Anatilimnocola aggregata: one gene and its partner. The protein of the gene in region 2 binds, or shares a complex with, the protein of the main gene of each other region. Links are inferred from orthologs where the notes say so. Each region holds a gene or a part of one and is shown on either strand. Other genes may lie near its edges.

Region 1 (3,319 bases), 540 kb from region 2 along the record:
GGGAATAGTACGAGCCACCAGTGGATGCCGATTGGTGTGATGACCTTGATCCCATCGTTCACAAGTTGCCCCCAGCTGACATCGGGTGGCTGCACGCCGAGGCCGAGGAACGACAAGAACGCTTCGAACAGCATCACGCTGGGAATGGTCAGCGTGAGATACACAATGACGATGCCCAGGACGTTGGGAACAATATGGCGGAAGACAATACGTCCGCTCCCCGCGCCAATCGTGCGAGCCGCATCGATGAACTGTTCGTGCTTGAGCGAGATCACTTGGCCACGAACAACTCGCGACATTGTCAGCCAATAGACGGCACCGATCACCATGTAGAAAATGACGATCTGATTGATCCCCACTGCCGCCAACGTACTTTTGATGGCGTCATCGCTCAGCAGCATGATCAGATTGATGACGACGAAGATGAATGGAATGCAGTACAAAATATCGACCATGCGCATCATGCCGGCATCGATAATGCCGCCCGCATAACCGGCGACCGCTCCGTAGCTGACACCAATCACCAACGAAACCACGGCGGCGAGCAAACCGACCATCAGCGAAACGCGCGCGCCCCAGAAGATGCGCGCGAGCACATCGCGACCGAGGTTATCGGTGCCACAGATGGAGGGAATGCACCACTGCCCAAAGACTGCCAGGCGAGCGCGGATCATGGCCCGCGCGAGTGGCCCGGGATTCGTCCACAACCGATTGAACGGATGGGCGCGGGCTTTCCCCTGCAGCTCTTTTTGCAACCTGTCGCGTTCAGACTTGGGCGCGGCGTTCACTTTCGCAGCTAAGTCGGCCACTTCACGGTCGAAGCTCTTCACATCGGCCAGCGAAACGCTGAGCGGACGCTGCAGCGTGCGGGGCGGTTTGTAGATGTTTGCCTTGTCGACCAATTGAAAGCTGGGGGATTGAAGCGGCAGCAGCGGAGTGAGCCAGGCGAGCGCCGCGAGGACGATCAGAAAATAGAGCGACGTCATTGCCGCGTAGTTCTTGCGCAAGCGACGCCAGGCATCGTGCCAGAGCGAAATGCCGCGCACTTTTGCAGCTTCGGCCAGCAAGGACGCATAGCGATCGGCGGGAGAATTCGCAGGTGATGGATCGGCAGTCATGTGAGGGCAGGTTACTCGAGCTTCACGCGGGGATCGATCACGGAGTACGACAAATCGACGAGCGAATTCATGACATACAGCAGTGCCGTATAAACCAGCACGGCACCCATGGCGAGCGGATAGTCGCGCTGCAGCGCTGCATCGATAAAGTGCGAACCGAAGCCCGGCACATTAAAGATGCGCTCGATGACCAGCGAACCCGTCAGAATGCCCGCAGCAGCTGGACCAATAAACGAAACGACAGGCAGAATTGCGCCGCGCAGAGCGTGTTTGACGATGACAGTTCGAGGTTGCAAACCCTTGGCATATGCGGTGCGGACATAGTCGAGATTCAACACTTCGAGCATACCCGCGCGCGTGAGCCGGGCGATGTAAGCAGCGTACGGTGCAGCCAGACAAATCGCCGGGAGGATGATCTGCTGCGGACTTCCCCAGCCAGCTGCGGGGAGAATCGGCAGGTAGAAGCAAAAGATAATGATCGCCAGCGAAGCTAAGACGAAATTAGGAATTGCAATGCCCAACGTGGCCAGCCCCATGAAGCCAAAGTCGTAGATCGTATTTCGCTTCACTGCTGAAACAACTCCTGCGATGGTGCCACCGATCAGTGCCAACGTGAGCGCAATCACACCGAGCGACATCGACACGGGAAAACCTTCGGCAATCACTTCGTTAACCGTGTAATCCTTCAGTTTCTGGCTCGGACCAAGATTCAGCAACACGACATTCCCGAGTGTCGTAAGGTATTGCTCGTGCAGCGGAGCGTTGAGGTTGTAGAACTCGTCGAGGTTGCGGCGGATTTCTTCCGGCAACTTCTTCTCACCCATGAAGGGGCCACCGGGAGACAACCGCATCAGGAAAAACGAGAGGGTAAAGACGGCCCAGAACGTGACCACGAACCAGCCGAGCCGCCGGAGGAGCGCGCCGAACAATTCTAGGGCACTCATTTTGCTGTTCCTGACCGCTGGCCAAGCTTGCCGTCTTTCGCCGCGTGATCGATCTCTAGCAGCGTGAGCGGGTGGAGATCCTGCACGTCATTACAAAAGCCTTTGACGTGCGGCTTAATCAGATTCTTAGAAACGTAAAAATACATCGGAATAATTGGCACTTCCTCAAGGAAGAGAGCTTCCGCTTCTTTAAAGATGGCCATTCGCTTCGCCGGATCCGGCTCCTTGCCCGCGTCGGCAATCAGCTGATCGTACTTGGGGTTGCCCCAACCGGTCATATTCTGATCGCCGCCGGTGACGAACATATCGAGAAACGTGTTCGGATCGGGATAGTCGGCAATCCAACCCGCGCGGGCAATGTAGTAATCCTTCTTATCCTGAGCGTCGAGATACACACCCCACTCCAGCCCACGCAGTTGAACGTCGACTCCCAAATGCTCGCGCCACATCTGCTGCACGCGTTCGGCAATCGTCCGATGGAGCGAAGGAGAATCGTTGTAGAGAATCTCGATATGTGGCAGCTGATGCCCTTCGGCATAGCCGGCTTCTTTGAGCAGTTCTCTGGCCCGCTTGGGATCGAACTGTGTTCCCGGCGGGCTATCATAACCGGCAAGGCCCGGCGGGACATAAGTACCCGCAGGTACTTCGCCCGCTTTGGTGACGAACTCGCAGATGTTCTGTTTGTCGATAGCCAGGTTCAGAGCCTGCCGGACTCGTTTATCTTTGAGCGCGTCCTTCTCGGTATTCAGCCGATAGAAGTAAACCGTCAGCATGGGGGCTGAAGGGAACTGATCTTTCAATTCCTTCTTCAACTGCGGAATCATATCAGCGGGGATCGTCGTCGCCCAATCGACGCGACCGGTCAGGTACATGTTGAGGGCCGTCGTTTCATCGCGCAAGGCGAGCACATCGATGCTGTTCAGCTTGACGTTTTTTGCATCCCAATAAAGCGGGTTCTTTTCCAGGCGAATGCGATCGCGCAGTTTTCGCAGCTTCAAGTTGAATGGACCGTTGGAAACGATGTTTGCCGGTTTGGTCCAAGCTGGCGAGCCATACTTTTCGATGCATTTTCGATTGACCGGATAAAGTGGATAGAAGGCGACCAACTCGGGAAAGAAAGGAGTGCGGTCGTTCAGTTCCACCACCAGCGTGTGATCGTCGGTGGCCTTGATCCCCACCGTGCTTTGCCAGTCGGGCAAGACCTGCATGCAGGCGGTGGGGATGGCGTTTTCGAATGGCAGTGCTTCGTCGGGGGCT
Region 2 (3,286 bases):
CAGCGACGGGTTGTGCCAGCGTCACCAACGATACCGCCGGTTGGAACACGGGAATCTCTCACCTTTTCTCGTTGCAGCCCAAGTTTATCGTCTGCCCGAGCAACTTTACGAAGAAGACATCCGCCGGCAACTGGGGCATCGGAAGCTATGCCCTCAATCACGGCACACTGGGGCCGACGAAAGGGACCGATCAAAACGCCAAGCACTTGAACACGGGTGTGTTCATGTACCGCAGCGAAATCAAGCTGAAAGATGTGACCGATGGCTTGAGCAACACGATGTTTGTCGGTGAAGTGGCTCAAGGGGATCATCCGCACAACCAGAATCAATGGATGGTCGCCCTGCGTCACGTCGACAGCTTGCGTTCAACCGAAAATGCGCTCAATACCCGGCCGCAAAAGGGACTCGTGCTGAACCTGTACGGTCTGCAAGTGAATGGCGCGTTCAGTAGCAGGCACCCCGGCGGAGCCTTGTTTGCCTATGGCGATGGTCACGTGCAATTCATTGGCGATAACATCAACATGACGGCCTACCAGGCGATGTCGACGCGCGCCGGCGGCGAAACCGATCAACCCTAGTTCCACTGTCCGAGCAACGCTCGGCATTTCGATCATGCTGCGACTTGCTGTTATTCCTGTCATCGCTCTAACGCTACTTTCCACCGGATGCGATAGTCGTTCTCGCCGAGTGCCGATCGCCGGAACGGTGCTCATTGATGGTAAACCTCTGGCGGGAGGCACGATTGCCGTGGTTCCCAGCAATGACCGTCCCGCCATTTCGATGATTGACCAGCAAGGTCGCTTTCAACTCACGACCTACGACGATTTCGATGGCGCAATTCTGGGCGAACATCCGGTAGAAATCTTTTCGCGGGTAGATGTTGGCGGTGATCGGCAACGCTGGCTGATTCCACCAAAGTACGCCAGCATTAAAACTTCCGGCCTGGTGCTGCAGGTGGACAAACCCAATCCGAACGTCGTCTTCGAGTTGACCTGGGGCAATCAAGAACCGGCAATCGAAGTGATTGAGGGAGGCGGCGACGTGGGCGCTGTGCCAGGTGCTACCGAGGAAGCTCTGCCGGTTCCCGGTTCTCCGTGAACAAGCGGTGCAGCCATCACTTTGGCAGTTGCGACCGCTGCGCGCGGGCCGTATAGTTCCTGCATGTCTTCCACATCTGGAACTAAGCCGCTTCTGACCGTTGATGATTTGCACGTGTCGTTTCGAACCGACGATGGTTCGATTCGCGCGGTGAATGGTGTGTCGTTCGAATTGCATCCGGGTGAAACGCTGGGCATTGTCGGCGAATCGGGTTCCGGCAAGAGCGTGACGAATCTCGCCCTCTTAGGACTGATTCCGCGGCCTCCCGGCGTGATTGAGCGCGGGCGGGCGATGTTCGCCGGGCAAGACCTGCTGAAGCTCGGCACGCGCGAGTTGTCATCGATTCGCGGCAAGCGGATTGCGATGATCTTTCAGGATCCGATGACGGCGCTCAATCCGTTTCTCTCGGTTGCCGAGCAATTGACCGAAGTCACCCAGTTGCATTTGAAGCATTCGTCGTCCCAGGCACGTAAGCATGCGATCGACATGCTCGAGCGGGTCGGCATACCGGCTGCTGCCGAGCGGATCGACGACTTTCCGCATCAGTTTTCGGGAGGAATGCGGCAGCGGGTGATGATTGCCATGGCGCTGGCCTGCCAGCCCGAGATTTTAATCGCCGACGAGCCGACAACGGCCCTCGATGTGACCATTCAAGCGCAGATGCTGGAACTGATTGCCGAGTTGCAGAAGACGCACGGCACCGCGGTGATTCTCATTACCCACGCCCTGGGGGTGATTGCCAGTGTGTGCCATCGCGTGCTGGTGATGTACGCGGGGAAAATCGTCGAGCAAGCGGGCGTTTACGAATTGTTTGCCCAGCCGCAGCATCCCTATACGCTGGGCCTGTTGAAATCGATCCCCCGCTGGGATGCCACGCGGCAAGATCAACTCGCTGCCATCGACGGCCAACCGCCCGATATGTTGCATCCGCCGACGGGTTGTGCGTTTCATCCCCGTTGCACATTTCGCTTAGAGCGCTGTTCGCAAGAGGAGCCGCCGCTAGAGCCAGCCATTCACGGTGGGCTGAAGGCTTGCTTCGCCGACTTGACAAAGATCCCATCACCGACTGAACAGGCTCGCGCCGCAGGAACTCATTCATGACGGCCGCTGCTGCTCCGGAAGTTGGTCGTCGCTTGCAAAAACAGAGCGACAAACCGCTACTCGTCGTGAAAGACCTGAAGGTTCACTTTCCGAAGCGAAAAGGTGGTTGGCTGTTCGGCCAACCGGGAGTGCTGCGGGCGGTTGACGGAGTCAGCTTTACGATTCGCGAAGGAGAAACGCTCGGGCTCGTGGGCGAATCGGGCTGCGGTAAGACAACTACCGCTCGCGCGGTGATTCACCTGCAGAAGCCGACGAGCGGCGAGATCTGGCTCGCTGGGGACCGGGTCGACCAACTGACGCCACGGCAAATGTTGCCTTACCGCCGCAACATTCAAATGATCTTTCAAGATCCATTTGCCTCGCTCAATCCACGCATGACCGTCGGGGCAATCATCCAAGAGCCGATGGAAATCTTCGGGCTCTACGGCAACAACCGCAAGCTCGAAGCGATGCGGCTAATGGACCTGGTCGGGCTCAATCCGCGGTTCCTGAATCGCTATCCCCACGAGTTCTCCGGTGGACAACGGCAGCGAATCGGCATTGCTCGCGCGCTCGCCGTACAACCGAAATTGATTGTCTGCGATGAGCCAGTTTCCGCGCTCGATGTTTCCATTCAAGCGCAGGTCATCAACCTGCTGATGGACTTGCAGCGGCAACTGGGTCTCGCGTATCTGTTCATCTCGCATGACCTGTCGGTGGTCCGGCATATTTCGCATCGCATCGGCGTGATGTACCTAGGGCGCATCGTCGAGATGGCGTCTGCGGACGCGATTCACGCAAACCCGCGGCATCCCTATACGCAGGCGCTGCTGTCGGCCGCGCCCATTCCCGATCCGGTGCTGCAGCGTGAGCGGCAGCGGATCATTCTTAAAGGTGAAGTCCCCTCGGCAGACCGGGTCTATCCGGGCTGTCCCTTTGCCGATCGCTGCCCGATTGCCGAGCAGTTCTGCCGAGAGAAAGTCCCGCTGCTCGAAGGTCGCGACCACCTCGTGGCCTGCCATAAAGCGTCGCCGGAAGTTTAGTCGCTTTCAGATTGCGTCTCAGACGCGCCACCAAGTTGTTTGGTGGAAACTACTTGCGACATATT

Evidence for each region.
Region 1: the proteins of ETAA8_RS07465 (region 2) and ETAA8_RS09375 are in contact, whole or in part, in a cryo-EM structure (PDB 8Z21), measured with the Escherichia coli proteins. The link is inferred for Anatilimnocola aggregata from one-to-one orthologs.

Annotation. Positions count from the first base shown.
Region 1 is NZ_CP036274.1:2,446,383-2,449,701, reverse strand. What follows is about bases 97-3,095. They hold ETAA8_RS09375 (ABC transporter permease), read right to left. Parts: upstream 2,063-3,095; coding sequence 1,130-2,062; downstream 97-1,129. Other genes in these bases: ETAA8_RS09370 (peptide ABC transporter substrate-binding protein), read right to left, coding at 2,059-3,095; ETAA8_RS09380 (ABC transporter permease), read right to left, coding at 97-1,118. Outside these bases: more of ETAA8_RS09380, read right to left, coding at 1-96; more of ETAA8_RS09370, read right to left, coding at 3,096-3,319. UniProt on the Escherichia coli protein: Part of the ABC transporter complex OppABCDF involved in the uptake of oligopeptides and of the ABC transporter complex MppA-OppBCDF involved in the uptake of the cell wall murein tripeptide L-alanyl-gamma-D-glutamyl-meso-diaminopimelate.
Region 2 is NZ_CP036274.1:1,911,205-1,914,490, forward strand. What follows is about bases 215-3,180. They hold ETAA8_RS07465 (ABC transporter ATP-binding protein), read left to right. Parts: upstream 215-1,161; coding sequence 1,162-2,199; downstream 2,200-3,180. Other genes in these bases: ETAA8_RS07455 (DUF1559 domain-containing protein), read left to right, coding at 215-578; ETAA8_RS07460 (DUF4198 domain-containing protein), read left to right, coding at 613-1,098; ETAA8_RS07470 (ABC transporter ATP-binding protein), read left to right, coding at 2,196-3,180. Also shown: more of ETAA8_RS07455, read left to right, coding at 1-214; more of ETAA8_RS07470, read left to right, coding at 3,181-3,221. UniProt on the Escherichia coli protein: Part of the ABC transporter complex OppABCDF involved in the uptake of oligopeptides and of the ABC transporter complex MppA-OppBCDF involved in the uptake of the cell wall murein tripeptide L-alanyl-gamma-D-glutamyl-meso-diaminopimelate.